One region of the Pseudoduganella sp. GW821-FHT12E03 genome, then DNA from elsewhere that is predicted to be linked to it. Evidence: riboswitches for the same ligand, from Rfam matches in the RefSeq annotation. Region 1 holds a riboswitch; the other holds the start of a gene.
The links. Region 1 has a riboswitch for thiamine pyrophosphate ahead of thiC (phosphomethylpyrimidine synthase ThiC). Riboswitches for the same ligand answer to the same signal wherever they lie in the genome.
Positions count from the first base shown of each region.

Region 2: linked by a shared signal. The riboswitch ahead of AC1RRC_RS21715 (TonB-dependent siderophore receptor) and the one ahead of thiC (phosphomethylpyrimidine synthase ThiC) in region 1 are both predicted to bind thiamine pyrophosphate.

Region 1 is NZ_JBXAQJ010000012.1:130,794-146,161, reverse strand. Features, by position in the region: gene AC1RRC_RS27030 (UvrD-helicase domain-containing protein) at 1-1,416, opposite strand, end outside; gene AC1RRC_RS27025 (M56 family metallopeptidase) at 1,668-3,932, opposite strand; gene AC1RRC_RS27020 (S-(hydroxymethyl)glutathione dehydrogenase/class III alcohol dehydrogenase) at 4,131-5,237, opposite strand; gene AC1RRC_RS27015 (response regulator) at 5,288-5,725, opposite strand; gene AC1RRC_RS27010 (response regulator) at 5,722-6,156, opposite strand; gene AC1RRC_RS27005 (ANTAR domain-containing response regulator) at 6,443-7,072, opposite strand; gene thiE (thiamine phosphate synthase) at 7,201-7,836, opposite strand; gene thiD (bifunctional hydroxymethylpyrimidine kinase/phosphomethylpyrimidine kinase) at 7,852-8,652, opposite strand; gene AC1RRC_RS26990 (thiazole synthase) at 8,649-9,452, opposite strand; gene thiS (sulfur carrier protein ThiS) at 9,592-9,795, opposite strand; gene thiC (phosphomethylpyrimidine synthase ThiC) at 9,809-11,689, opposite strand; TPP riboswitch at 11,760-11,871, opposite strand; gene AC1RRC_RS26975 (M20/M25/M40 family metallo-hydrolase) at 11,953-13,524, opposite strand; gene AC1RRC_RS26970 (DUF4214 domain-containing protein) at 13,700-15,208, opposite strand.
Region 2 is NZ_JBXAQJ010000008.1:343,704-359,071, reverse strand. Features, by position in the region: gene ompR (osmolarity response regulator transcription factor OmpR) at 169-927, shown strand; gene AC1RRC_RS21760 (ATP-binding protein) at 938-2,320, shown strand; gene AC1RRC_RS21755 (hypothetical protein) at 2,411-3,310, shown strand; gene AC1RRC_RS21750 (MFS transporter) at 3,297-4,670, opposite strand; gene AC1RRC_RS21745 (VOC family protein) at 4,914-5,387, shown strand; gene AC1RRC_RS21740 (YciI family protein) at 5,398-5,826, shown strand; gene AC1RRC_RS21735 (YciI family protein) at 5,875-6,582, shown strand; gene AC1RRC_RS21730 (RNA polymerase sigma factor) at 6,594-7,925, shown strand; gene AC1RRC_RS21725 (hypothetical protein) at 7,933-8,271, shown strand; gene AC1RRC_RS21720 (iron-containing alcohol dehydrogenase) at 8,418-9,575, shown strand; TPP riboswitch at 9,629-9,732, shown strand; gene AC1RRC_RS21715 (TonB-dependent siderophore receptor) at 9,782-11,878, shown strand; gene AC1RRC_RS21710 (hypothetical protein) at 11,881-12,627, opposite strand; gene AC1RRC_RS21705 (AAA family ATPase) at 12,624-13,148, opposite strand; gene pnuC (nicotinamide riboside transporter PnuC) at 13,145-13,771, opposite strand; gene AC1RRC_RS21695 (S46 family peptidase) at 13,855-15,368, opposite strand, start outside.

The sequences.
Region 1 (15,368 bases):
CAGTTCCGGCAGCGCGAATTGCTGCGTCTCGAAGCGCGCGCCTTCGACCAGTTTCACGAACGAACCCAGCGATGTCCCCGCCTTGCCCGTCATGTACGGCACCGCCGCATACAGCGACACGCCATATTGGGTGGCGGCGTTTTGCAACAGCTCGATGGTGCGCACGCCGATGCCGCGCGCGGGGAAATTCACCACGCGCAGGAAAGCGGAATCGTTGTGCGGGTTGTCCATCAATTGCAGGTACGCGATCGCATGCTTGACCTCGGCGCGCTGGAAGTAGCGCAAGCCGCCGTACACGGTGTATGGAATCCCGGCCGAGAACAGCGCATGCTCGATCACGCGCGATTGCGCGTTGGACCGGTACAGCACCGCGATTTCACTGCGGCGTACGCCTTCGTTGATCAGGTTCTTCGATTCTTCGATGATCCACTGCGCTTCCTGCAAATCCGAGGTGGCTTCATACACACGCACCGGCTCGCCCTGCCCCGCATCGGTGCGCAAATTCTTGCCCAGGCGGCGGCTGTTGTTCGAGATCAGGATGTTCGCCGCATCGAGGATGTGGCCGTGCGAGCGGTAATTCTGCTCCAGCTTGATCAGGTTTTGAACACGGAACTCCGTTTCAAAGGCGCGCATGTTGCCGACATTGGCACCGCGGAACGCATAAATACTCTGGTCATCGTCGCCCACGGCAAACACGGCGCTGGCGCCCTCGCCCGACATCAGCTTGAGCCACTTGTATTGCAAATCGTTGGTATCCTGGAACTCGTCGACCAGGATGTGGCGGAAGCGCTGCTGGTAATGTTCGCGCAGCGGCTGGTTGCGCGACAGCAGTTCATAGGTGCGCAACAGCAGTTCGGCAAAATCCACCACGCCTTCGCGCTGGCACTGTTCGTCGTACAGCTCGTACAACTCGATCATCTTGCGCTCGTTGGCGTCGAACGCTTCCATCTGCGCCGCGCGCACGCCGCTATCCTTCGCGTTGTTGATGAAGTACATCACGTTTTTCGCGGGGAATTTGTCGTCATCGATATTGAACGCTTTCAGCATGCGCTTGATGGCCGACAGCTGGTCTTGCGTATCGAGGATCTGGAAGGTTTGCGGCAGCGCGGCATCCTTGTAATGGGTGCGCAGCAGGCGGTTGCACAGCCCGTGGAACGTCCCGACCCACATGCCCCGTGTATTAATCGGCAACATCGCCGACAGGCGCGCCAGCATTTCCTTGGCGGCCTTGTTGGTGAAGGTCACTGCCAGCAGGCCGGACGGCGAAATCTGGCCGGTCTGGATCAGCCACGCGATGCGGGTGGTCAGCACGCGGGTTTTGCCGGAGCCGGCGCCAGCCAGGATCAGCGCGCTTTGCGCGGGCAAGGTGACGGCGGCAAGTTGTTCGGGATTGAGGTTGTGGAGGAGATTTTGCATCCCGTGATTATACCGGGCGCGGATGGCGGAAGGCAGGCGGGAAGGCGCTTGCCGCCACGGTTTTGTCCCGCCAGGGGTGGCCTGGCGGGATCTGATCGACATTACGGGGGCTGGCACTGAATGTACTCGACATTACGCGGCCTGCCCCTTTACACAGCAACACACTACTCGACAATACAGGGCCTGGCCCCTTTACAGCACCTTTACAGCAACGCGGCATTCAGGGCCCGCCCCTCCACACGGCAGGAACGTCAAAGCATCGGCTTGGCCTGGCCATTGCGCACGGCCTCTTCGATCAGACCACGCACGGTCTTGTCCGCTTCGCGGCTGATGCGCGCCTGTTCGCGGCCCAGTTCACCCATTTTGCGGCCCAGCTCTTTCATGGGCTGGCTGGCTTCCTTCATCTGGCGGCCCAACTCCTTCATCGGCTCGTATGCCAGCGCCAGCTGCGCATGGTTTTTCGCCAGTTCCTGCGACGCTTGCGCCATTTGCCGGGTCAGCGGTTCCATCTTCGCCTGCAGCGCTTCCATCTGCTGGCGGTCGATGTCGCGCTGGCCCTCGCTGCGCTCGCGCTCCATCTTGCGGGCCGCTGCTTCCAGCTGGCGGCCGATGGCTTCCTGCTGGCGCGCCAGTTGTTCCATCTTGCGCTCAGCGGCGCGGCGTGCTTCGCGCTCGGCCTGGTTGCCTTCGCGCTGCGCCTGCAGCGCATCCATTTTCGCGGACAAGCCATCCATGACCTGGCTGTGCTGGTCCATGATCTTGCCCTGCGCATCCATCTGCTCTCCGAGCTTTTCCGTCGGCGCCCACGCGGCATGAGCCCTGGCCAGCAGTGCAGGATCCTGGATCAGATACGCCTTGCCGCCGCTGCGATACCAGATGAAGTCGCCTTTGACGGCACCTTTCAGGCGTTTCAATTCATCGATATCGGCTTCGGTGCCGGACAGTGAAATATTCCGGCTGCCCTGCACCACGGCATAGGTGTCCTTGTTGTTATTGCTGATGTGCAGGTGGCGGAAGCGTTCGCCATGCAGGTCAGGGCGTGGCGCTTTCGGTGGTTTCGGCGGGCGGGGGACGGCGCCCGGCGCGGGAGGCGCTTCCGGCACATCCACCATCGCGGGCACGGCCGGCGCTGCCGGTACGGCAGGCGCTGCGGCCACGGCCGGCAAGGCCGCCATTGCCGGCAAGGCGCGGGGTGCGGGCGCCGCCGCGGGTGCTGGCGGTGCGGGCGGTGCTGGCGGTGCTGGCGGCACCGGCGCATCTTCCACCAGTTCCTCGCCGCCTGACAGCGAGGCTCCCGCCGCGACGCGGCTGGCGCCATCATTGGCGCGGTTGGCGTCATTCACGCGATTGGCGTCATTGGCCCAGTTCGCGTCATTGGCCCGGTTCGCCTCATTGGCCCGGTTGGCGTCATTGGCCCGGTTCGCGTCATTGGCACGGTTGGCGTCATTGGCGCTATTGTCTTCCGACGTGACGGTAATCTTGCCGCGCACCGTGTCGAAGCTCGGTGCCGCATGGGCATACAGGACGGCGCATGCCGTGCACAGCCCCAGCAGGGGCGCCGCGATTTTCCAGCTGAGGGGTTCGGAGCCTGGACGGACTAGGCGTTTGATACGGGACATGAGGTTTCCTCCGTGGGCCGCGTGGGCCAGTTGGGGGGTGGAGAACTGGAAGCGGTCCAGTTCCGACAATGCAAGGGCCAGGCGCCGCGGTTCGCCGAGCGTGCTTGCGGCTATATCGTCTGCAATCTGTTCCCGTTCGACACGGATGCGGTTGGACAGCATCCACACGACAGGATGGTAGAACAGCAAAATCTCGATGGTGCTCTGCACCAGGTTGACCAGGTAATCGTGGCGGCGGATATGCGCCAGTTCGTGCGCCAGCAGCGCTTCCAGCAAATCCGGCGGCATGCCCGTCACCAGCGAGGCCGGCACCAGCACCACCGGTTTCCAGCAGCCGGCCGTCATCGGCCCGTCCAGGTGTCCGGCAATCGCCAGCCTGACTTCGCGCGTGAGCCCCATGCGCAGCGCCAGGTTGTCCAGGCGCTGCTGCCAGGCGGCATCCGTGAAATCCGCGGCTTGCAAGGTGCGTTCACGCACCCACAGCAAACCCAGCGACAGGCGCAGGGTCATGACCGCCGCCCCCGCCGCCCACAGCAACACCAGCCATGGCAACTGGCGCTGCACCAAGTAGCGCCACGACGTCCATTGGTCGGCATCCATCAGTTCAGGCACGGCGGGCGCGCCGGCCGCCGCCAGCCAGTTGCCGTCCGCTGCCGCAACGGCGGCGTGCAACGAGGCCGCTTCCACCAGGCGCAGGACAATGCCGGCCAGCGGCAGCGCCACGCACAGCAGCAGCGCGGCGCATGCCACCGCATAGCGCGCCTGCGGACGGGCATTGCGCAAACCATGCAGCGCCAGCGATGCACCGCAGCCGATCAGCAACCCTTGCCACATAAAATGCAGCAGCGACCAGCCGATGGCCGGCAGCAAGGCTGAGAAAAAAGCGTCTGGGGTCATGCGAAGCTCCTGATTGGTTGCAAAGTAGATTAAATGATCTAGACATCCGTGTCTAGAACTTTTTTTCTACATTGGGACGCGACGAGTGCGTGCCGGGGTCAGGCGTAACGATAAGGCAAGGCGGAGGGAAATCGGCGGGAAATGCGACAGGCTGCAAACCGGACGGTGCAGCCTGTTGATTCAGCTCAAGAGCGAAAATTAATACATGACGACGGAACGGATCGATTCCCCGCTCTTCATCAAGTCAAACCCTTTATTGATGTCGTCCAGCGCCAGCTTGTGCGTGATTAGGTCATCAATGTTGAGTTTGCCTTCCATATACCAGTCGACGATTTTCGGCACATCGGTGCGGCCGCGCGCGCCGCCGAACGCGGACCCTTTCCAGACCCGGCCCGTCACCAATTGGAATGGACGAGTGGAAATTTCCTGCCCCGCCGCCGCCACGCCGATGATGATCGACTGGCCCCAGCCCTTGTGGCAGCACTCCAGCGCCTGGCGCATGGTGGTGGTGTTGCCGATGCACTCAAAGCTGTAATCGGCGCCGCCATCGGTCAACTGGATGATGGCGTCCACCACATTGTCGACCTCGTTCGGATTGATGAAGTGCGTCATGCCGAATTTGCGGGCGATCGCTTCGCGTTCCGGATTCAGGTCGACGCCGATAATCTTGTCCGCGCCCACCATCTTCGCCGCCTGGATCACGTTCAGGCCAATGCCGCCGAGGCCAAACACCACCACATTGGCGCCCGCTTCCACCTTGGCGGTAAACAGCACCGCGCCCACGCCGGTGGTCACGCCGCAACCGATGTAACAGACTTTATCGAAAGGCGCGTCGGAACGGATTTTCGCCAGCGCGATTTCCGGCACCACGATGTAATTGGAAAAGGTCGAGGTGCCCATGTAATGGAAAATGGGCTGGCCATCGATGGAAAAGCGGCTGCTGCCGTCCGGCATCAGCCCCTTGCCCTGCGTGGCGCGGATCGACTGGCACAGGTTGGTCTTTTGCGACAGGCAGAATTTGCATTGCCGGCATTCCGGCGTATACAGCGGGATGACGTGATCATCCTTTTTCAGGGATTTCACGCCAGGGCCCACATCGACCACGACACCCGCTCCTTCGTGTCCAAGGATGGCGGGGAAAATACCTTCAGGATCCGCACCAGACAGCGTGTAGTAGTCGGTATGGCAAATGCCGGTCGCCTTGATCTCGACCAGCACTTCCCCTTCACGCGGCCCGCTCAGCTCGACCTCTTCGATGGTCAGCGGCGCACCTGATTTCCACGCTACGGCGGCTTTGGTTTTCATAAATGTTCCTGTTGGTGTGGGAAAAAGTCCCACATCTTATCAAGGAACAATTATTCGTGACACGCCATCGACGCCGTAAAACCAAAACCCCCGGGCAATTGCTGACGGCTGGCCCACAACTGGCGCACCTGCGATGCCAGACGCAACGGTTCCAACGGTTTGGCAATGATGCCGATCGCGCCGGCCGCCACGTATTGCGCCACGTCCGCCGCAGCCGCCAGCCCCGTGACAAACATGGCCGGCGTATCCCGCAAGTGCGCAATCCGGCGCAATTGCGACAACGTCATCAGCGCGTCGCGGTTGCAGGAAGCCACGTCCAGCAAGATCAAATCGGGGAAGAAATCCGCCGCATCGAGCAAACCGCTGCGGCTGGAATCGCAATCGCACACTTCGAAGCGGCCGATGACTTCCAGCGCCATCTTGGTAACACAGCGCAACTGCGGATTATCTTCCACGTACAGGATGTTGTTCAAATCAGCTAATTTCATATTGGCAACTCCTGCAGCGATGCGGACGACAGTCCCAGCATGTGGGAAACCGTGCGCCACAGTTGGCGCGGCGAAGTCCAGGGCTTCGGCAGGAAGGCATGGGCCGGCGTGCGCAAGCCCGGATGGCGTGCCGAGTACAGCAAGACCGCCGGCGGCGCCGAGCGTCTGGCCAAGTTATGCAGCAGGTCGACGCCGTCGCCATCAGGCAAATCGGGATCCAGCACAACCAGCGCAAATTCTTGTTCACTGATGGCCCGCACCGCTTCCGCCAGGCTGGCGGCATGGTGGACCAGGGTTTCCGGCACCAGCAAGGTTGCCAGGACCAGTGCGGCATCGCCATCGCCGTCCACGTGCAGCACGCGCGGTACATCACGGCAAGCTGCAGCGACTTCGCGGTATGCGTCACATTGAATGTCAGGTGTATCTTTCATCGTCATCTCCGCCCGCAGCCGGCAGGCTGCGGCATAGGCTGGGTTGATGCAAACCTGACGCGCATGCGATGCGTGTATGCGACCACGTATGGCAATCAGTCTCAGTCAGGGTTGCAGGGTCGGCGGAGTAGGGCCGGGGAAAAACAGATGCGGCGCAGGGAACAGGCGGCCACAGTGGGAAGCGGGGACGGGTCGAGGCCCCGCTGTATGATTTACAGTGTAGCGCAATTCGACACAATGTTGCGCAATATAATTATCTATTGCAGCGATTGTGTTTTACAAACGACTATTTTTTCAGGCGGGCGTTGAACGATACATGCAAGCTGTTCAACATTTCCTCGGCCGCCAGCAACTGGTCGGCAATTTCATTGATCTTGCGGCGGCTGGAACGGGCATGGTCGCGCAACACTTCAAAGGCCGTGTTGCGGTCGGTCTGGAACTTGCACATCAACAGGCCCACGGCCAGGCTGGTTTCCCGCCCCGCAGCCAGGGCGGCATTCAAATTCATTTCAGTCCGGCGCAACTGGCGGATTTCATCGGCGCGCGCCAGGCTGGCGCGGAAGGCCGGCATCAAATGCTGTTCGTCGACCGGCTTGACGACAAACCCGACGGCGCCATGGGCGGCCGCTTCCTTGGCGGCGTCATTGTCGCCGCGGCCGGACAGGAACATGAAAGGCACCGAGGTATTGCGGTTCAATTGCTTGGCCAGTTCCAGGCCGGACATGCCCGGCATATGGATGTCAAGCATGGCCAGGTCGGGTTCGCGTTCCGCAATCAGCTTCAGCGCTTCATCGGCGCCATGGGCTTGCATGGTGTCATAGCCTGCATGGCGCAGGATTTCGCAAATGAATTCCGCCAGCAGTTTGTCGTCATCGACAACGAGGATCAGGCGCTTGGCCGGGGCTGGTGCAGTCATGGTCGGCAACCTTTATATAGCATGAGTGCCGGGCCTTTAGGCCGGGCATCCACATTATGATGCATGGGTGCCGGGCCTTCAGGCCGGGCACCCACATTAACTAGCATGGGTGCCCCATTATAGATAAATCAAGCTGCCTGTGCGCGATTTCCTTGCCTCTCAAACAAGAGATTGAAGGCCCGCACCGCGCCGGCCGGATCGACGGCCTGGTATACGCTGGTAATCGCCGCCACCATGTGGGCGCCGCGCGCCACCAGCGGCGCCGCATTTTCCGGCGTCATGCCGCCGATCACGCAATTCGGCAAAGCCACCTGCGTCAGCGCCGCATCGATAATCGATGGCTGCGTGGTCACGGCATACTTCTTGACCAGCGAGGGATAAAAACCGCCGAACGCCACATAGCTGGCGCCGGCCGCCTGGGCATCGATGGCCAGCTGCATATCGCCATAGCACGACGCGCCAATGATTTTGCCGGAGCCCAGCAAGGCGCGCACCTGCGCCACCTTGGTGTCGGTGCCGCCCACGTGCACGCCATCGGCATCCAGTTGCAGCGCCAGGTCGATGTGGTCGTTGATGATGAAGGGCACGCGGTAACGGCGGCACAGCTCTTGCAGCGCGGTGGCCTGTTCGATGCGCAAATCAATACCGGCATCCTTGTGGCGGTATTGCAGGATGCCGACACCGGCCGACAGCGCCTGTTCCGTCACTGACAGCAGCTTGACGGTGTCATCCCAGTTGGGGGTGACCAAATAGAGTCCTTGCATCGTATCTCTCCTGAATTAACGTTGCGGGATCAACTGGCCCGGCGCGATCGCATACGCGGCCGCCAAAGCCCGGTGGGTGTAGCCCTGCGCACGGACCAGGGCTTGCGCCACCGGATAGCCATACGCCAGCAAACCGGCAATGGTGGCGGCCAGGGTGCAGCCGCTGCCATGGAATTCGCCGGGCAGGCGCTGCCAGCTCCAGCTTTGCCCCTGCGCCTGGGTGAACCAGCGGTTGATGATGGTGTCGCCCATGCCATGGCCCCCCGTGATCAAGACATGCTTACAGCCTTTATCGAGCAGCAACTGGGCATGGTCGCGTGACTGGGCATGGTCGACCGCCTGCGCGGGCGCGCCGGCCAGCGCTGCCGCTTCCACGCCGTTCGGTGTGATCATGGTCGCCAGCGGCAACAGCGGCGCCAGTGCCTGCACCGCATCATCGCGCGACAACAGGTCGCCGTGGCCGCTCGCCAGCACCGGGTCCAGCACCACCGGCAAATCCGGGTAGCTGGCGCGCAGTTCGGTAATGACTTGCGCAATCGCCTGCGCATTGGCGGCGCTGCCCGTGATGCCGATCTTGACGGCGCGGATGGCGACTTTCGCCGCCAGCGCGCGCGCCTGCTTCAGCACCATGTCCGGCTCCACCGGTTGCACGGCGTACACGCGGTTATTGTCTTGCACGGTCAGCGCCGTGATGACCGGCAATGCATGGGCGCTTTGCGCATGGATCGCCAGGATATCGGCAGCGATGCCGGCACCGCCCGACGGATCGGCGCCGGCAAACACCAGCACGCAAGGTTGGCGGGCTTCGCTGGTCATGCGCTGTGACCTGTCATGCGTCCGGCCATCGGCGACGATGGCGATGCCGTGAATTTGCGGGCAATCCGGCCGGCCAGGAACGCTTCGCGGCCCGCCTGCACCCCCAGCTTCATGGCGCGCGCCATGCGGATCGGATCCTGGGCGCCGGCAATGGCCGTGTTCATCAGCACACCATCGCAGCCGAGTTCCATGGCGATGGCCGCATCCGACGCCGTGCCTACGCCGGCATCGACCAGCACCGGCACCTTCGATTGCTCGATAATCAGCGACAGGTTCCACGGATTCAAGATCCCCATGCCGGAACCAATCAGCGACGCCAGCGGCATGACGGCCGCCACGCCGATGTCTTCCAGCATGCGCGCCTGGATCGGATCATCGCTGCAATACACCATCACATCAAAACCATCCTTGACCAGCTCTTTGGCGGCCACCAGGGTTTCCGGCATATTCGGGAACAGCGTTTTTTCATCGCCCAGCACTTCCAGCTTCACCAGTTTGTGGCCGTTCAACAGTTCACGCGCCATTTGCAGGGTGTACACCGCATCCTTCGCGTTGTAGCAGCCGGCCGTGTTGGGCAGGATGGTGAACTCGGACGGCGGCACCACGTCCAGCAGGCTGGGCGCGTTCGGATCCTGGCCGATATTCACGCGGCGGATCGCCACCGTGATGATGTCGGCCTCCGCGGCCAGGGTGGCGTCGCGGGTCTGTTGCAAGTCTTTGTATTTGCCGCTGCCGACCAGCAGGCGGGATTTGTAGGTCTTGCCTGCGATGGTGAGCAGGTCTTGGTGTTGGTCACGCATTGTTGAATTCTCCAGTTTTTTTGTATCGCGGCGGTGATCACGTAGGGCGGGTTCCGTGAACCCGCCACGCATGCCGTGCGGCGGCGCCAGCACGGCGGCTTTGTCAAAGCCGCCCTACGCGACGCGCGCGCAACGGAGATCAACCGCCGCCGATCGCCCGCACGATGTCGACTTTGTCTTGCGCCTGCAATGCGTGCGCCGGCCAGCCCTGGCGCGGCACCACCGTGCGGTTGACGGCCAGCGCCAGCGCCTGGTGCGCAATGCCCAGCTCTTCCACCAGCGACTGCAAAGTCTGCGCCGGCGCCACCGTACGGGATTCGCCGTTCAGTTCAATCTGAATCATGGCAATGGCCCCGTTACGCCTTGCTGTACAGCTGGGAGCCACCCTTGACGAACTCAATCGCCTTTTCCTGCATGCCGGACGCCGCGTACTCGCGCACATCCTGCGTGATCTTCATCGAGCAGAAGTGCGGGCCGCACATCGAGCAAAAGTGCGCGACCTTGGCTGAATCCTTTGGCAAGGTCTCGTCGTGGAACGAGCGCGCCTTGTCCGGGTCCAGGCCCAGGTTGAACTGGTCTTCCCAACGGAATTCAAAGCGTGCCTTGGACAAGGCGTTGTCGCGGATTTGCGCGCCCGGATGGCCTTTCGCCAGGTCGGCCGCGTGGGCGGCGATCTTGTAGGTGATGATGCCTTCCTTGACGTCATCCTTGTTCGGCAAGCCCAGGTGCTCTTTCGGCGTCACGTAGCACAGCATGGCGCAACCGTACCAGCCGATTTGCGCGGCGCCGATGCCGGACGTGATGTGGTCGTAGCCCGGCGCGATGTCGGTGGTCAGCGGGCCCAGCGTGTAGAACGGCGCTTCATCGCACTGTTCCAGCTGCAAGTCCATGTTTTCCTTGATCAGCTGCATTGGCACGTGGCCAGGGCCTTCGATCATCACCTGCACGTCATGTTTCCAGGCGATCTGCGTCAGTTCGCCCAGGGTTTTCAATTCACCCAGTTGTGCCTCGTCGTTGGCGTCATACACGGAACCCGGACGCAAGCCGTCACCCAGCGAGAACGACACGTCGTACTGCTTCATGATCTGGCAAATGTCTTCGAAGTGCGTGTACAGGAAGTTTTCCTTGTGGTGCGCCAGGCACCACTTCGCCATGATCGAACCACCGCGCGACACGATGCCGGTCAGGCGCTTGGCCGTCATCGGCACATAGCGCAGCAGCACGCCGGCGTGGATGGTGAAGTAATCGACGCCCTGCTCGGCCTGTTCGATCAGGGTATCGCGGAAGATTTCCCAGGTCAGGTCTTCGGCCTTGCCGTTGACCTTTTCCAGCGCCTGGTAAATCGGCACGGTGCCGATCGGCACCGGGCTGTTGCGGATGATCCATTCGCGGGTTTCGTGGATGTGCTTGCCGGTGGACAGGTCCATCACGGTGTCGCCGCCCCAGCGGATCGCCCATGTCAGTTTGTCGACTTCTTCACTGATCGACGACGTCACGGCGGAATTGCCGATATTGCCGTTGATCTTCACCAGGAAGTTGCGGCCAATGATCATCGGCTCGATTTCCGGGTGGTTGATATTGGCGGGGATGATGGCGCGGCCACGGGCGATTTCCTCGCGCACGAATTCCGGCGTGATCTCCGCCTGGATATTGGCGCCATAGTTGAAGCCCGGGTGCTGGCGGCCCATCATGTCGGCCATGCGTTCGCCCAGCGGACCGGCGGCGCGCAGCTCGGCCAGGTATTCCTTGCGGCGCATGTTTTCGCGGATCGCCACGTATTCCATTTCCGGCGTCACGATGCCTTTGCGGGCATAGTGCATCTGCGACACGTTGGCGCCTGCTTTGGCGCGGCGCGGCTTGCGGGACAGGTTGAAGCGCAGTTCGGCCAGCTTTTCATCGTCCAGGCGCGCCTGGCCGTAGTCGGAGGTTGGGCCGGCCAGTTCTTCGGTGTCGTCGCGCTCGGCGATCCATGGCGTGCGCGGGGTCGGCAAGCCGGAACGGATATCGATTGCAGCAAGCGGATCGGTGTACACGCCGGACGTGTCATACACGTAAATCGGCGGATTGACTTCATGGCCAAACGACGCGGAGGTATCGGATTGCGAAATTTCGCGCATCGGCACCTGGATGTCAGGGCGGCTGCCTTCAACATAGATCTTGCGGGAATTCGGCAGTGGTGCGACGGCGGCGCTGTCCACTTCAGCAGTGGCGGACAGGAATTTGGCGTTGGCGTTCATTTGGCTCCTTCAGTAGCTCTACAGGAGCCAGCAAAGGAGATTCGGCGGAACACCAATCGGACGGACTGGTGGAGCGAGCCTAAAGCTTCCCTTCGCTGGCATTATCCAGATCAGGTTCGGAGGGTATTTCTCACCCACAGTTACGCATTCGAATGCGCAACGCAGGACCCCTAGCGTGTGCTGCCCTTGCGGACAGCGAGCGGATTATACATCCGCCCGCCGCCGCATGGCGTAAATGTCACATATAGCTGACGAACTAACGATTATGGCGTTTGTGGCTTGTAAGTGACCGTCAGCGTGTAGCTCGACGCGGTGTAGCCGTTCAACAACACATAGACATCGCCATTGGCCGTCATGTTGATCGAGCAGGTTTCCGTTGCCGACGAACCGTCCGACTTGCAGTCATACGAGGTGGTGGTCGGCGCCGTGGTCTTGCGCGCATACAGGTCGACGTCGCCGGTGCCGGTGGTCGCCACTTTGAACGTGCCGGTGGTTGCCTTGAACGGACCGAAGGTGCGCTTCTGGTTGACGGTCAGCGAACCGGTGAAGGTTTCCACCTTGTCGGCCGGCGGCGGCGTGCCGGGGCCATCGCTACCCAGTTCCATCGCATAAGTCATGCCCAGACGCGCAAATTTCAGCGCGTGGTTGGCCTGGCTGCCCATGCTGGCGAACGTGTCGTTGACGGTGTGGATGTTCGGGTTGTCCTGGTTGAACGAGGCCTCGAACGGCAGCGAGGCCCAGTATCCCTGGCCGGTCCACGAGGCGTGGTCGGAGCAGCCATAGCCGCAACGGTCATAGGCGATGGTCAGGCTCGGCTGGTACGTTTGCACCAGCTTGGCGATGAAATCGTTTTGCAGGCTGTCGGTGTAATCGGTGTAGATAAAGATATCGCTGGCCGAACCCTTGTAGTTGGTCATGTCCAGCTGCATCACGCCGACCACATTGACGTTGTTGTTCTTGTGCCAGACGGCGATATCCTGCGACCCGCGCAAACCCACTTCTTCCGCCGCGTAGCCCATGAACTTGATGGTGCGGCGCGGCTTGTAATTTGCCGCCAGCATCACGCGCAGCGCTTCGGTCAGACTGGCCACGCCGGACGCGTCATCGTCCGCGCCCGGGGCGCGGGTGCTTTCGCCCATCGAGCCGCTGACAATGGAATCGAGGTGGGCGCCCAGCACCACGACTTCATTGCCGTTGTCGGTGCCGTTGATGGTCAAGATCACGGATTTTTGCGGATAGCCGCTATGGGTAAATTGCGACACGCTGATATCGCTGCGGCCGGCCGCCATCGTGGTCCACTTGTTTTTCAGCCAGTCCGACGCATTCACACCAGCCGTGGTGGTGTAGTAGCGGTTGGTGAACGCGGACATGTCGGTGATGGTCTGGCCGATATTCGTGGCCTGCAACTGCGACACCAGCGGCGTGATCAGGGTCTGGTTGTCGAGCACATACGAAGGACGGGTCAGCACGGGCGCCAGCGTGGTTTTCTGGGCCGACGGCGACAGGATCGCCAGGCCTTCCGCTTCACTGCGGTGCATCATGAAGCCGCCGCAGCGCTTCAATTCATGGTGCACGGCGGCCGACAGTTTCAGCATCTGGTCTTCGTCGACTTCGACCAGGTGCACCTGTTCCTTGGCAGCGGCCTTGCCGGCGGTGGCGGCCTGCGCCGTCAGCGAGCGGCTTTCGCGCGCGATGGCTTGCGGTGCGGCTTTCTTCAATTGCGTGTAGGCGGCATCGCCCACAGTGATCCAGAAGGTCTTCTGCTGGGCCTGTGCGGCCCCTGCCGCGCCAGCCAACAAGCTTGCCGCCAACAACGTGGTGAAGCGAACTGCCATGTCTGTCTCCTTGGTTGTTACCTCAGTTGTTACGTATACGTTTATACGAGCGGACCAAGGTAGACAGATACGGCAGGTAAATCAAAAAAATTGCAAAAATAGACAGAGTTTCAGCGGGTGTTACAGGCTTAACAGATCCATGCAAGCTGCAAGCCTGACATCACGTCTCAGGCACCTACGAACCAAACGGGGTGTATTCGCAGCCATGCTCGATGCTGCCGATCACCTGCGCCCGGTTTTCCGCGCCTTCGCTGAAGTTCAGCAGCACGTTGGCGCGGCCCTCGCCATGGTTCAGCACGTCGACCCAGTAATCCAGGCCGGCCTGTTCCGCGTCGCGGTGCAGCACGTTGTTATACAGGCGGGCGACAAAGGCCGCGTTCGACGGATTGTCGCCATACAGCTGGGCAAATTCCGTGCTCTTGATAAAGCTCTCGGCCAGATCGTGCAAGGTCACATGGCCGTCCAGCGCCTTGATCCAATAGCCCAGGCCCGGGTTGTCCGGTGTGCGGTCAAACGCGGCGCGGTACATGCGCCATGCCTGGCCCGCATTGCCGTCGATGTCATACGCCACGGCGCCATCGGCAAATTGCAGGCGCTCGACATTGGTCAGCACATCGACCCCGCCGCCCGAGGCCACGGTGAGTTTGCCATCGGCCTGGGTCACGGTGTATTGCGCCTTGTTGCCGGCAAACACCACGGTATCGGCGCCGGTGCCGCCGTCGACCTTGTGGTGGTCGGACAGCATCGTGATCACGTCATTGCCGGCGCCCGCAAATACGCTGAGCTTGCCGCCACCGCCCCCCACGGACACCGCGTCATCGCCGGCGCCGGACGCAATCAATATCTGGGCAGGCAGCACGGCCGGCAAGGTCACATTGATCGTATCGCTGCCGGACAGCGCGCCATGGACCAGTCCCAGCATGTCGTCGAGCTGGCCACTGTTGAACATGACGCCCAGGTCATCGCCGCGCAGATAACTGCCGTCGCGGAATTCCAGGTCCAGTGACGTGGCTTTGCCATCGAGCGTGAAATCCGACACCGGCGGTTTCAGCCAGATATCGGGCACGGCGCCGACCGCGTCGGGATGGGCTATCGCATCCGGATTGCCGGACAGGTTGAAACGGCCTTCGATCATGGCCGAGGCCAGGAATTTATCGGCGTTCACCGTCAGGCTGTTGAAACTGCCATGCAGCTGGCCATCCTTGTTGATGGTCAGGTGGCCATCGAGTTCGGCGCTGACGTTGCCATACAGCGCGTCATAGTCGGCCGACGTGGTGGCGTACAGGGTTGTGACTTTGATGCTGTCCATGGCGGCGACCGTCGCATCGATGCTGAACACAGGCTGCGTCATGTAGTTGAATTCGAACTTGCCGGCCGCTTCAATCGACACGGCGCCGGGCGCCGTGAGTTTCATGCCGGTGGCGCTGGCGACGCCACTGGCGGCCGTGGCGTTGGCCAGGGTCACGCCGGTATATTCCTGCACCACGCCGTTCGGGTAAGTAATCTTCACCGTGCCGTTCGCCAGCACTGCGGCCGTGAATTTGGTCCCATCGCCCGCCAGCCCCGCCATGGCGGACGCCATCGCATCCATTGCCGTGTCGAACGCCCCCTCGTCGTGCGCCAGTCCGTCCAGTGCGGCGCTGTCCATCACCGCCTGGGAAATCTTGACATCGATCGTAGCCATGTTTTGCCTCCATGATTGTCAGCTGCGGGAATGTGGCTCAATGTTTCCAAAATGAAAACATTGAGAACATGACTTCATTATATGAAAGCCACTCAACCGAACAGCCCCGCACTCATCCGTACTTACACTCCCTTACAACTGATGAATTCGCTTACAAGCA
Region 2 (15,368 bases), on a different contig from region 1:
TCGTTGGTTTCCTCTTACTTGCCATAGTTCGCAGTGTATGGGCAATTGCCGCACAGGGTAATGCCTATAGGGTAAAGTTTGTAACAGTTTGTAATGGGTTGGCACGAACGTTTGCTCCAGGCCAATATGACGTTACCATAGCAAGTGCGTTTTACACAATTCCAGACCATGATGACGAATTCGAACGAACCAGGCAACACCACCCCGGGCCACCAGGCCAAAATCATGGTGGTCGATGACGACGTCCGCCTGCGCGATCTGCTGCGCCGCTACCTGACCGAACAAGGCTTCAATGTGTTCACGGCGGAAAACGCCACCGCCATGAACAAACTGTGGCTGCGTGAACGCTATGACTTGCTGGTGCTGGACTTGATGCTGCCGGGCGAAGACGGCCTGTCGATTTGCCGCCGCCTGCGCGGCGCCGGCGACCAGACCCCGATCATCATGCTGACCGCCAAGGGCGAAGACGTGGACCGTATCGTCGGCCTGGAAATGGGCGCGGACGATTACCTGCCGAAGCCATTCAACCCGCGTGAACTGGTGGCCCGCATCGGCGCCGTGCTGCGCCGCAAGCAGCCCGATGAAATTCCGGGCGCGCCATCGGAAACCCCGCAAACCTTTGAATTCGGCCAGTTCGTGCTGGACTTGGGCACCCGTACCCTGAAGAAAAACGGCGAAACCGTGCCGCTGACCACCGGTGAATTCTCGGTGCTGAAAGTGTTTGCGCGCCACGCGCGCCAGCCGCTGTCGCGCGAAAAACTGATGGAACTGGCGCGTGGCCGCGAGTATGAAGTGTTCGACCGCTCGCTCGACGTGCAGATTTCACGCCTGCGCAAACTGATTGAACCGGATCCGTCCAGCCCGCTGTACATCCAGACCGTGTGGGGCCTGGGCTACGTGTTCATCCCGGAGGGCCAGCCGCGCTGACCTCGTGGCCATGATGCGCCCCGCTGCCGCCTTGTCTTACATTTCCCGCTTCTTTTCCCTGGCCGCCCTGAAAAGCGGCCTGTTCTGGCGCACCTTCCTGTTGCTGGGCGTGCTCACGACGCTGTCCATGTCGGCCTGGGTCTACATGATCAGCGTGGTGCAGCGCGAACCGCAAGTCCAGCAGATTTCCGCCCAGGTGATTTCCGTCGTCACCATCACGCACGCCGCCCTGACCCACTCCGCGCCCGAATTGCGGCGCGAATTGCTGTTTGAACTGGTGTCGAATGAAGGCATCCGCATTTTCACGCTGGAAGACGACGACGAAGCCGAGCCGCCGCCCGACAATGCGCTGATGCCGGAAATCGAAGCGCTGGTCAAAGCCAAGCTGGGACCGCATACGCGCTTTTCCTCCAGCGTCAATGGGATGCCCGGTTTTTGGGTCAGTTTCAATATCGGCGATGACAGTTACTGGCTGATGCTTGAACGCGAACGCCTGCAGGGCCTGACCGGGATCCAGTGGCTGGGCTGGGCCGGCGTGGTGTCGGTGCTGTCGCTGCTGGGCGCGGCCCTGATTTCCAGCCTGATCAACCGTCCGCTGGCGCGGCTGACCACCGCCACGCGCGACGTGGCGGAGGGCCGCCGCCCGGATCCCCTGCCGGAAAAAGGCCCGGCTGAAATCGCCCAGGCCAACCGCAGCTTCAACCAGATGGTGGAAGACCTGGCGCAGGTCGAGTCGGACCGCGCCGTGATCCTGGCCGGCATTTCCCATGACTTGCGCACGCCGCTGGCGCGCATGGGGCTGGAAGTGGAAATGGCGAACCTGTCACGGGAAGCGCGCGACGGCATCCAGTCCGATATCGCGCAAATGGACGCCATCATTGGCCAGTTCCTCGATTACGCCAAGCCGACCGAGGCGGCGACGTTCATCAACGTGGATCTCAGCGCGCTGCTGCACGAAGTGGCCGGCGACGCGGCCCGCCTGCCGGACGTCAAACTCACCACCGACATTGCCGAACGCGCCCATGTACTGGGCAATGCCACCGACTTGAAACGGGTGTTCAATAACCTGGTGGAAAATGCGCGGCGCTATGGCAAGACGCCGGACCAGGAGGTGACGGAAATCGATATCCGCTGCACCGTCAAAGGCATGGGCGCCTTCCGCCGCGTCATCATCGAGGTGGCGGACCACGGCAGCGGCGTGCCGGACGACCAGATTGCCCAATTGCTGAAACCCTTCACGCGGCTGGACGCGGCGCGCGGCCAGGCCAACGGCGCCGGGCTGGGCCTGGCCATCGTCGACCGCGTGCTGCAGCGCCATGGCGCCGAACTGCTGGTGAGCAACCGCGATGGCGGCGGACTGCAATTCCAGATCACCATGAAGGCGCTGGCCTGAGGAGCTGGCTGCGCGCGGTGACAATCCGCGCATTTCTTGCGCGAATAATTTGCTACGCTGCAGCCCCTTGCATTTCATTTCAGGCAGCACATGCGTTTCAGCCACATCCTGATCATCGCCACCGTGGGCGCGGGCGCCATCTGGTATGCCTGCCGCCCGGGCGGCACGGCCGTGGATGCGCCATCCTCGTTGCCCGTCTCGACCGCGGCCCCCGCCAAGCCGCCGGGCGCATCAGCCACGGCCGCGCCGGCGCCGGCCCCGGCCTCCGCTGCCGCCGGGGCCGGCGCCTCGCGGCTGGAACACCACCTGGCGATCTTTGCGCGGATCGACAATCCCATCATGGCGCTGACCGCTTTTCAGATGATTGAAAGCTGCGTCGACTTCCAGCGCAACGAATCGCGCCATGTCGATGAAAAAACCGGCAAGACGCGCCCGCTGAGCGATGCGGAGCGCCGCGAGAAAGCCGACTATTGCGCGCACATGACGGAAACCATGAAACGCGACCGGCTGGTCTATCTGGAGCAGGCGTTGAAAGGCGGCGCGATGGGCGCGGCCATCGCGTTCATCAGCGCCGGGCCGTTCGGCGATCCAGGCGCCCTGGTCACGCGGCCCGATGATCCGCTGGTGCAGGAATGGAAAAAGCAAGCCAGCGGCCACCTGGTGGAAGGGGCGCACAGCGGCGACATGACCGCCCTGATGTACCTCCACACTTACGACAGCGCATCCGGCATACCGGGCATTTCGCCGCTGCTGCAGCATGCGGCCGGGATCGCCGTGATGCGCATCATGACGGCCACCGCAAACGAGCTGCCCGGCTTCAACCCTTTTGACGAAACCCTGTTGCAGCCGCCAAAAACACTGGACAAGGGCCAGTTGGCGGCGGCGCGCGCGATGGCCGACGAGCTGGTCCTTGCCTACAAGGAGCGCAAGGAACGCGGCGGCAGCCGGACTTCCCTGCGCGAACCGCGGCCCGCGGTTACAGGTCGGTGATTTCCTTGTGGTGCGGCACCAGGATTTTCATGATGCCCCACGCGATCAGGTACGCCACCGCGCAGATCGAGAACATGATCATGTAGCCGGTGGCGATCTCGTTTTGCGCGCCGTAATAGTCAAACAGCCAGCCGCCCAGCTTCGACAACAGCACGCCGCCCAGGCCGCCCGCCATGCCGCCGATACCCACCACCGACGCCACGGATTTTTGCGGGAACATGTCCGACACGGTGGTGAAGATATTGGCCGACCAAGCCTGGTGGGCCGAGGCGCCGATCCCGATCAGCAATACCGGCACCCAGAAGCTGATATACCCGAGCGGCTGCGCCAGCAGCACCACCAGCGGGAACAGGGCAATCACCAGCATGGCGCGCATGCGGCCGTCATACGGCGCCATGCCCTTGTTCATGAAGTAGGCCGGGAACCAGCCGCCGCCGATACTGCCGATCATGGTCATGCTGTACAGCACCGCCAGTGGCACCACGATGTCGGCCTTGCCCATGCCATATTGCACCGACAGGTATTTTGGCAGCCAGAACAGGAAGAACCACCACACGCCGTCGGTCAGGAATTTACCGGCCACGAAGGCCCAGGTCTGGCGGTAGCCGAACAGGCGCGTCCATGGCACTTTCGCGCCTGGCGTGGCGACCGGCTGCGACGAGGCATCGCTGCGCACATAGGCCAGCTCCGCCGCGCCCAGTTTCTTTTCCGGGGTGTCGAACATCACTTGCCAGAACCCCATCCACACAAAACCCACCACGCCGATCACGATGAAGGCGGCTTGCCAGCCCCAGTTCAGGGCGATCCACGGCACCGTCAGCGGCGCCAGGATGGCGCCCACGTTGGCGCCGGAATTAAAGATCCCGGTGGCAAACGAGCGCTCTTTCTTGGGGAAGTATTCCGCCGTGGCTTTGATGGCCGCCGGGAAGTTGCCCGCCTCGCCCACGGCCAGTACGGCGCGCGACAGCATGAAGCCGGCAATCGAGACCGGCACCGCCGCCATCCCAAAGGCGCCCAGCATGGCGGCCACCCCCTCGCCCATCGGCACGGAATACGCGTGCATGACCGCGCCCAGCGACCAGACGACAATGGCCAGGATGTATGCTTTCTTGGTGCCCATGCGGTCCACCACGCGGCCCGCGAACAGCATGGAGATCGCATACACGAACTGGAAAACCGCCGTGATGTTGGCGTAATCGGAATTGGACCAGCCGAATTCCTTCGACAAGTCCGGCGCCAGCAAGCTCAAGACCTGGCGGTCCAGGTAATTGACGGTGGTGGCAAAAAACAGCAGCGCGCAGATGGTCCAGCGGTATTTACCGAGGACTTGCTGGCTAACAGGGGGCTCGCTCAGGTTCATGGTCGTTCACTCTTATGGTGTTGGTGGGCGAATTCCCCGGTCTCCAACGGGGATGCTTCAGCAATATGCTAAGTTGTATGTCATCGTACAACCTAAACGCATCAGCCGCAAGAAAACCACAAATATTTTTTTCTACCGTGTCGATCTGGCATTTGGCCATCCGTCGTGTGAGTATGGGCGCCCGAACTTGTCTTTATCACCACGCGCCCTGCGTTTCATCCACCAACGTTCAAGGAGAGTGCCATGACCCAAGTTGCCCCGATTCCAGCCGGTTTTTCCACCGTGACCCCGCACATCGTATGCGAAGGCGCGGCCGACGCCATCGAGTTCTATAAAAAAGCCTTTGGCGCGGTGGAAATGGGCCGCATGCCCGGCCCCGATGGCAAGTTAATGCACGCAATGATCCAGATCGGCAATGCCTACGTGATGCTGGTCGACGATTTCCCCGACTGGGGCAGCTTCGGCCCGAAAGCGCTGAAAGGCTCCCCGGTCGTCATGCACCTGTATGTCGAAGATACCGATGCCTGGTTCCAGCGCGCGGTGGACGCCGGCGCCACGGCAAAAATGCCGCCGGCCGACATGTTCTGGGGCGACCGCTATGGCCAGGTGACGGACCCGTTCGGCCACACCTGGTCGATCGCCACCCACCAGCGCGACCTGACCCCGGAACAGATGCAGGAAGAAATGATGAAACAAACCCCGGGTTGCGGCCAGTAAGGAGGATGCCATGCGTTTCATGATCATCGTTAAAGCCAGCCCGGAATCCGAAGCCGGCAAAATGCCCAGCGAAGCATTGCTGACCGCCATGGGCAAATACAATGAGGAATTGGCCAACGCCGGTGTGATGCTGGCCGGCGAAGGCTTGCACCCCAGTTCGCGGGGCGCGCGCGTGCACTTTTCCGGCGGCAAGCGCATTGTCACCGATGGACCGTTTTCGGAAACCAAGGAATTGATCGCCGGCTTTTGGCTGATTCAGGTAAAGTCGCTGGACGAAGCCATTGAATGGGTCAAGCGCTGCCCCAACCCGATGGAAAGCGATTCCGACATCGAGATCCGGCAAGTGTTCGAGCCGGAAGATTTCGGCGCCGAATTCACGCCGGAATTGCGGGAGCAGGAAGCGCGCATCATGGCCAAGGCGAGCGCCAACGCAACCTGACCGGCGCCGCTGCCACTGTCACCACAGGCACCACCTTAGGAGGATGCAATGCAATACATGATTTTGCGCAGGGCCGACCAGACCACCGAAGCGGAAGGCTTTCCGCCGCCGCAACTGGTGCAGGCCGTGCCTTCCGCGAAATGGCTGCATCCTTCCGCGTCCGGCGTGCGCATGCGGCGCGCCGGGGGAACCTGGCGCGTGACCGAAGCGCCATTCGCGCCGGCCACCGAGCTGGTGGCCGGTTTTACCGTGATCGAAGCGGACAGCCGCGAACAGGCGCTGGCCTGGGCGGCAAGCTGGCCAAGCGCGGATGGCGAAGGCAACGCGGTGCTGGAAGTACGCGAAGCGGGCTGCCCGGGCGGCTGCGTGGGGTTTGATACCGGCGAAGAACCCCGCACCCGGGCCTATGCCGTGCTGCTGCGTTCCGACGCGGGCAGCGAGGCCGACCTGGAGCCGCCGCCGTCCGTCATCGACACCATGAACCGCGCCAACCGGGCTGGCGTCGCGGCCGGCATCGCGCTGGCCGGCGAAGGCTTGAAGTCCACGGCCCGTGGCGGCCGCGTGAAATTTAACGGCGGCAAGCCGGCCTTCATCGACGGGCCGTTTGCCGAAGTGAAGGAACTCATTGCCGGCTACTGGCTGATCCAGGCCGACACGCTGGAACTTGCCATGGACTGGGTCCGCCACTATCCATTTCCCCACCCGGATGTGCTGGAAGTTGAACTGCGCACCGTGCACATCCCTGCCCGCCCATAACCGTGCAACCGGTGCCATCGCCACAGGCTGGCCAACGCGATATCCGCCGCACCATCGAAGCGGTCTGGCGCATCGAATCGGCCCGCATCATCGCGGTGGTGGCGCGCATGCTGCGCGGCGTCGGCGAAGCCGAGGAAATCGCCCAGGATGCGCTGGTGGCGGCCATGGAAAAATGGCCGGAAACCGGCACGCCGGACAATCCCGCCGCCTGGCTGATGACGGTGGCGAAAAACCGCGCCCTGGACTTGCTGCGCCACCGCCAGCTGCGGCAGGACAAGGAATTCGAACTCACCTATGAAATCGAAGGCCAGCTGGCAGATACCATCCCCGATGTCGCGCTCTCCGTCGAACAGGCGCTGGACGACAACATCGGCGACGATTTGCTGCGCCTGGTCTTTATCGCCTGCCACCCGGTGTTGTCGATGGAAGCGCGGGTGGCGCTGACCCTGCGCCTGCTGGGCGGCCTCACCACCGATGAAATCGCGCGCGCATTCTTTGTGCCGGAACCCACCGTGGCGCAGCGCATCGTGCGCGCCAAGCGCACCCTGGCCGAGGCGCAAGTGCCGTTCGAGGTGCCGCGCGGCCCGGAGCTGGGCGAACGGCTGGCCGCCGTGCTGCAAGTGATTTACCTGATCTATAACGAAGGCTATGCGGCCAGTGCGGGCAATGACTGGATCCGCCCGGCGCTGTGCGAAGAAGCGCTGCGGCTGGGCCGCGTGCTGGCCGGGCTGGCGCCTGGCGAACCGGAAGTGCATGGCTTGGCGGCGCTGATGGAAATCCAGTCGTCCCGCTTGCGGGCCCGGCTCGATCCGCAGGGCAACCCGGTGCTGTTGCTGGAACAGGACCGTTCCCGCTGGGACCAGTTGCTGATCCGCCGCGGCCTGGCCGCTTTGGCCCGGGCGCAAGGCCTGTGCGCACGCCAGCAGCGCGGCCTGGGTCCATATGCGCTGCAAGCGGCGATTGCCGCCTGCCACGCACGCGCCCGGCGCGCCGGCGACACCGACTGGGGCCGGATTGCCGCCCTGTATGACGGCCTGGCCCAGCTGGCGCCGTCGCCCGTGGTGGAACTGAACCGGTCCGTCGCGCTGTCGATGGCGTTCGGCCCGGAAACCGGACTGGAAGTGGCCGATGCCTTGCTTGATGAGCCGGCATTAAAAAATTACCATCTGTTGCCCAGCGTACGGGGCGACTTCCTGTTCAAGCTGGGCCGCATCGCGGAAGCCCGCGCTGAATTCGAACGGGCCGCGGAACTGGCGCAAAACCAGCGCGAGCGCGACCTGTTGCTGGCGCGCGCCGCCGCCTGCGGCCCCGCCCTGCCATCCGGCGCCAATAACCCGCTATGATGGCGGCATGCACTACTTTGATGACCTGTATATCGTCCGCACACCGCCGGTGACACCTGCGCAATGGGAAGCGCTGGTCCGCCAGCGCAGCGATTTCCAGCGGCCCGACCTCAGCCTCGATTGCCACGTCTACGTTGGCGACGTCGAACTCGATGGCGCCGGCGTCCTGGTCTGGCTGGGCCACAGTTCGGGACAGGCGGTACCGGTGCAATGGACGGCGCGCCACCTGTACATCCCCGGCATCGACGGTGAAACCGTGGCCTTCGTGCACGGACTGGCATTGCAACTCGATGCGTGCGTGGTGCACAAAGTCCACCCGATGAACGTGGCGTCGCTGGCGGATTAGCCGGCCAAGGCCGGCCAATCCGCCCTGGGGGCCCCATCGTACGACCGTCACTCCTGTCGGAGTGCCTTAAAAACTGATAGCGCGCACATTTTCCGCGCCTGCGCGATAATGGCGGCCTTCAATGTGATACAACTTGGGAGCCAGCCTTGTTCAACTTCGATTTTTACAATCCCACCCAGATCCTGTTCGGCCAGGGCCAGATCGCGGCCATCACGCCGCTGGTGCCGGCCGGCGCGCGCGTGCTGATGCTGTATGGCGGCGGCAGCATCAAGCGCAACGGCGTCTATGACGAAGTCAAGGCCGCGCTGTCCGGCCATACCGTCATCGAGTTTGCCGGCATCGAACCGAACCCGCATTTTGAAACCTTGATGAAGGCGGTCGAGATCGTCAAGGCGGAACAGATTGATTTCCTGCTGGCGGTCGGCGGCGGCTCCGTCATCGACGGCACCAAGTTTGTCGCGGCGGCGGCCCTGCATGACGGCGATCCGTGGCTGATCCTGGAAAAAGGCGGCAAGACCATCACGGCCGCCATGCCATTCGGCGCCGTGCTGACCTTGCCGGCAACCGGCTCGGAAATGAATGCGGCCAGCGTCGTCACGCGCGCCAGCACACAGCAAAAGCGTGCCTTCATGCACCGCGCCGTGTTCCCGAAATTCTCCGTGCTGGACCCGTCGAAAACCTTTACCCTGCCGCTGCGCCAGGTCGGCAACGGCGTGGTCGACGCCTTCGTGCACACGATGGAACAGTACATGACCTATCCGGTCGATGCTCCGCTGCAAGACCGCTGGGCCGAAGGCATCCTGCAAACATTGATCGAACAAGGTCCGCGCACCCTGGCCGAACCGGACAATATCAAAGTGCGCGCCAATATCATGTGGTGCGCGACCATGGCGCTGAACGGCGTGATCGGCGTGGGCGTGCCGCAAGACTGGGCCACCCACATGATCGGCCATGAATTGACGGCCCTGTATGGGCTCGACCATGCGCAAACGCTGGCGGTGGTCTTGCCCGGCATTCTCACCGTGCGCAAGGACGCCAAGCGCGCCAAGCTGCTGCAATACGCGGCGCGTGTGTGGAACATCACCGAGGGCGACGAGGACGCCCGCATTACCGCCGCGATCGAGCGCACACGTGGCTTCTTCGAGCAAATGGGCGTGCCGACCCGCCTGTCCGGCTATGGCCTGGGTCAGGACGCGATCGACGCCGTGGTGGCGCGGCTGGTCGAACACCGCATGGTCAAGCTGGGCGAGCACCGCGACATCGATGCCGATGCCAGCCGCGCGGCCCTGCAACTGAGTTTGTAATACGCGCTATGGCCGCCATGTAAGGCGCCGTGCGGCGCCTTATGTTAAACTTGCAGCTTCGCTAGGGGTCCTGGACGTCCACAACATGTCCGGGTGAGAGATACCCTCCGTACCTGATCTGGATAATGCCAGCGAAGGAAAGCGTCGCGCCGATCTCCTCCCGCCGTTTTCACTCCTCCGCTGGCTCCCAAGTTTTAAGAGCCACTATGTTCAAACGAGAATTCGCAGTCACCGCCGCCGCACTGGCGGTTGCCCAAGCCTTTGCCGCCCCCGCCCTGGCTCAGGAAAAGACCATGGCCGAAGTGGTCATCACCGGCAGCAAGCCGGCCGGCACCCACGCTTCCGTCGGCGGTTTTGCCGACATCCCGCTGTTGCTGACACCAGCGTCGGTCAATGTCCTTGACCGCGAAAAAATGCAGGAATTGAATATCCGCACCACCACCGATGCCGCGAAATTCGACGCCAGCATCAGCGATGCGTACAACGCGGTCGGCTATGCCGAACAATTCTCGATCCGTGGCTTCAAGCTCAATAACGCCAACAGCTACCGCAAGGATGGCTTGGCGATTTCCGGCGATACACAAATTCCGCTGGAAAACAAGGAAGCCATCGAAGTGTTGAAAGGCCTGGCCGGCATGCAGGCCGGCGTGGCGGCGCCGGGCGGCGTGGTCAATTATGTGACCAAGCGCCCGACCAGCAAGACGCTGCGCAGCGTCACCCTGGAAGCCAGCGAGCGCGGCACCCTGCTGGGCCATGTGGACTTGGGCGGCCGCTTCGAGGACTCCCGCTTCGGCTACCGCATCAACGTCGCGGGCGAGCGCCTGCGTTCCTACATCAAGGGTTCGGACGGCCACCGCAACTTCGTGTCCGGCGCGTTCGACTGGCAAATCACGCCCGACGCGCTGCTGCAAATCGATGGCGATTACCAGAAGAAAGCGCAAGTGACGGCGCCCGGCTTCCAGCTGATCAACAACGCCACGTTCCCGAACGTGCCGGCCGATATGCAACTCAATGCCCAGCCATGGAGCAAGCCGGTCACCACCGAGAGCAGCAATATCGGCGCGCGCCTGCTGCTGCAACTGAACCAGGACTGGAGCGCCACCGTCTCGGCCAACCGCCACGCGTTCAAGCGCGACGACTACGCCGCCTTCCCGTATGGCTGCGGTGCGCAGGACCTGTACCCGGGCTTCTGCGGCAACGGCGACTTCGATGTCTACGATTACCAGAGCCTGGGCGAACGCAAGTCGCCGCAGGCGGCGCAAGCCATGCTGCAGGGGAAATTCACCACCGGCGCCATGCGCCATGCGGTGACCGTGGGCTGGTCGTGGTTCAAGAACAGTGAACAATGGGGCGACTACCTGTACGACTATGCCGGCACCAGCAACCTGACCGCGCCCGTGATTGTCAAGCCGGCGGTTGGTTCCAGCGGCCCGGTGTCGGAACGCCGCGCGGACCGCGAGCAAGCCGTGTTTGTACAGGACGTCGTGGGCTTGACCGACAAACTGAAATTGCATGCCGGTGTGCGCGGCGCGCAACTCAAGCGCAATGAAGTGGATGTGGCGGCCGTCGATGAATCGTTCCTGCTGCCGAACGTGTCGCTGGTCTACGCGCCAAAAGCCAACGCCACCGCGTACGCCAGCTGGGCCAAGGGCCTGGAATATGGCGACGTGGCGCCGATGGAAACCACCAATGCCGGCCATGCCTTGGCGCCATCGGTGTCGAAACAGATTGAACTGGGCGTGAAGGCCGACATCGGCGAAGACGTCAGCCTGGCCATGGCGGTGTTCCAGATCCGCAAGGGCCTGGACTTCATCAATGCCGCCAACACCTTCGTGCGCGGCGGCGAGCGCCAGCACCGTGGCCTGGAATTGCGCGCCAACGGCCAGGTCACGCGCGATGTGCAGCTGTGGTTCACCGCCATGGCGCTGGACACGGAACAAAGCGGCACCGGCAACCCCGCCATGGATGGCAAGCGCGTGACCAACGTGCCGAAGTTCAAGACTTCGCTGTGGGCGGAATATGCGCTGCCGCAGATCGCCGGCCTGAAGCTGAACGCGAACTGGCAATATGCCAGCCGCAAGGCCTTCGATGAAATCAACACGGTATTCGTGCCGGGTTACAGCGTGCTGAACCTGGGTGCGTCGTATGCGGTGAAGGTGGGGGACGTGCACACCGTGCTGCGCGCAACGGTGCGCAATGCCACCAACAAGTTCTACTGGCGCGACGTGACGCCGGACCTGGGCGGCTACCTGTTCCCGGGCGGCGACCGCGCCTATAAACTGTCGGCGCAGATCGACTTCTAAGCTTACCTGAACAGGTATTGCACCCGCATGGTGAAACTCTGCGCACTGCGCGCAGAGTTTTTACCGACCAGCCAGGCCGCTTCATACTTGATTTCCTGGCCCGGCCCGACGTCCACGCTGCCAAACACGGCAGGCCCCGCCCGGTGTGATTGCCGGTGGCGCGGCAACCAGTCATTCCACTTCCCAACCTCGCCAAAGCCCTGCACACCGGGCTGCAGCCAGCTTTTCCAGCGCTGCTTGATTTGCCACTGGTAGACCAGTTGCGTCTCCTCCCCCGCCCCGCCCCGCGGATTGCGCTGCCAATTGCGCTGCAGGAACAGGTTGGCGTTGAACTGGGTGCGGTAATACTCGGTCTGCAATACCGGGCCGATTTCCAGGCTGTAGACATGGGGCTTGTCGTGGCTGCGCCCGATCTCGGTATGCAGCGCCACATCGGCCGCGTACTGGCCCTGGGTCAGCAGCACATCGTTTTGCCAGTTGATGGCGGACAGCGCGTTGCCATCGCGGCCATGCTGGCGGAACCACACGGCATTGAGTTCCGTGTACCAGCGCGGCGTGACGCCGATGCTGTAGCCGATTTCCGGCGACGACCGGCTGGGCCCGTTGCTGTAATCCGCGTTCCAGTATTTGTAGTCGATGCCATGCTGGCCCTCGACGTCATACACGGACACCAGATAATAACCAGTCGCCGCCTGCGCGCACGGCAGGCTGCCAACGAGCGTGATTGCTGCGAAGAATTTTCTAGTCATTTCCTAAATGTAGCAGGCTTGCCAAGCACGTGCTCGGCTTTCTGCAAGCGCTGTGTGGCGTCGCCCGCCACCAGGGTATAGGGGATGTTGCGTTTGTCCAGTTCATCGAACAGCAAGCCGGCAATGACGGCGCATTCGTCCAGCGTTTCGCGCATGCCGTCCGGTTCCCACGGGATATCGGAGGCGCACACCAGCGTGATGTCGTAATGGCTGCGCCGCACCAGCTGTTCCAGTTCGCCGTCGATGCCGCCGAAATAATGGCGGCTGTAGACGGCTGTCATCAGCGGAGTGGTGTCGCAAAACAGGTAGCCGGTGGCGTGCGCCAGCGCCGCCTGTTCGCGTTCGGCCTGGGTGCGGGCTATCACAATCTGGTCGTCCGCAACGGGCATGCGGCCCAGCGTCTCGACGAATTCCCGCAGGTATTCCGGCACCCACACGGTGCCATAATGCGCCGCCAGGCGCGCGGCCAGGGTGGACTTGCCGGCCGATGCCGCGCCCACGATGGCCACGCGCCGGATCATTTCAGCACCACCGCGTCGGCCGCGTCGCCCACCCCTTCCGCCGCGCGTTTCCACGCCACCAGCCCGGCCACCGCCATCAGCACGAACAAACCATACAGCACGGCCGTCAGGATCAAGTGCTTGTGCACGTACAGCGCGACATAAATGATGTCGACAATAATCCAGACGATCCAGTTTTCGACCTTCTTGCGCGACAACAGCACTTGCCCCACCAAGCTGCCCGCCGTCAGGAAGCCATCCATGTGCGGCACATCGGTATCGGTAAAGCGCTTGAGGAACCAGGCCAGCGCGACAAAGCCGGCCAGCCAGCCCACGGCGGACCACATGACGCCGCGCCGGTCCAGTTCCGTGACCGGCAACTTGTCGTGCGCGGCGCTGCCGTGCAGCCACTGGTACCAGCCCCAGAACGAGACGCTGATGAACACCAGTTGCAGCGCCATGTCGCCATACAGTTTGGCGCCCGCGAACACGAAACCGTAGGCGGCCGATGACAGGATGGCAAACAGCCAGGCCCAGTGGTTTTGGCGGATGTTCAATAGCACTGTCATCACCGACAGCACAAAGCACAGCGTTTCGAGCGGCGTGGTGGTCAGCAGGCCGAGCAGGGAGATGGATTCGTTCATAGTAAGCTGCAATTATAAGGAAAACGGCGGCCACAAGGGCCGCCGCTTGACGTTTACCGCCTATCACCGCACGCTATGGCGTATCAGCGCTTCGGATACTTGATGGTCATTTCCTTGAGCACGTTATCGGCGTGGTCGACTTCCTTCATCACCCACAGCATATAACGAATATCGAGGTGGATCGCACGCGTGATGGCGGTGTCGAAATACCAGTCCTTGGTGATCGATTCATAAGTGGAATCGAAATTCAGGCCGATCAATTCGCCATTCTTGTTCATCACGGCCGAACCGGAATTGCCGCCGGTGGTGTCCGCGCTGGACAGGAAGTTGACCGGCACGGTGCCCAGCACCGGGTCCCTGAACTGGCCGTAACTCCTGGCCTTGACCGCGTCGATCAATGCTTGCGGCGCCACGAACGGATCCTTGCCGGTGTGCTTTTCCACGATGCCTTCCACGGTGGTGAACGGGCCCTTGGTCACGCCGTCTTTCGGCGAATACGGCGCCACGGTGCCGTAAGTCACGCGCAAGGTGGAATTGGCGTCCGGGTAGACCGGCTTGCCCTGCGACTTCTTCCATGCAATCACGGCCGCCATGTATTGCGGCACGATGCGTTCCAGGTTGCCGTCGACTTCCATGCGGCGCTCTTCCAGCGCCATGCCCAGCGCATGCAGCTTCACGGCCAGCTTGACGAAGGCGTCACTGGAAGCGGCAAACGCGGCGGCGTCCTGCTCCATCAGCGCCACGCGCCGCGCGGTATCGCCCAGCGTCGACTGCTGGTACAGCGCGGCCACGTCCTGCGCGGACGGCAGCAGCGCGTCGAGCCCTTGCGGATGCGTGCCGGCCGCCAGTTTCGCGTAGCGCGCCAGCCCGGCCGCATAGCGCGCCTGGTCGACTTTCGCGTCATACGACTGTTCCAGGCGCGTCAGGCGGGCCTTGATGAACGACAGGTCGCGCTGCTGGTAGCCGCCCTTGCGCTGCGCATCCGGCTTTTGCTTTTCCAGCGCCAGGCGGTACAGGGTGCGCGCGCTCTTGAACAAGTCGCTGTTGGTGGCGACCATGTAGGCGAATTCCTCGTTCGACAGCGCCATGTCGGCGGCGATCGCGGCATCGAGTTCGGCCAGCATCGCGCCGGATTTAGCCGGCTGCTTCGCATACCAGGCGCGGAAGTCCGCATCCTGGCCATCCTTGATGGCGGCCAGGTCCTTGCGGGCAAAGCCGTCCAGCAAGCCCTGGGTTTTCTTCATCTTGTTGTTGATGCCCTTGACCACGCTGGCGTAGCGCACGTCGGCGGCATTGTCGCCTTTGGTGGCGGCGGCGATGGTGTCCAGGTCGGCCTGGTATTCCGCCACTTGCAGCGGGTACGCATGGTCGCGCGCATAGCGGATTTCCACCGGCAGCTTGTAGCGGCTGGTGCGGCCCGGGTAACCGGCCAGCAAGATCGCGTCGCCCGCCTTCAAGCCTTCGGCCGACACCACCAGGAAGTCCTTCGACTTGTACGGCACGTTGTCCGGCGACGGATCAGCCGGGCGGCCATCCTTGCCGACATAGGCGCGCAGGAACGAATAGTCGCCGGTGTGGCGCGGCCATTCATAGTTGT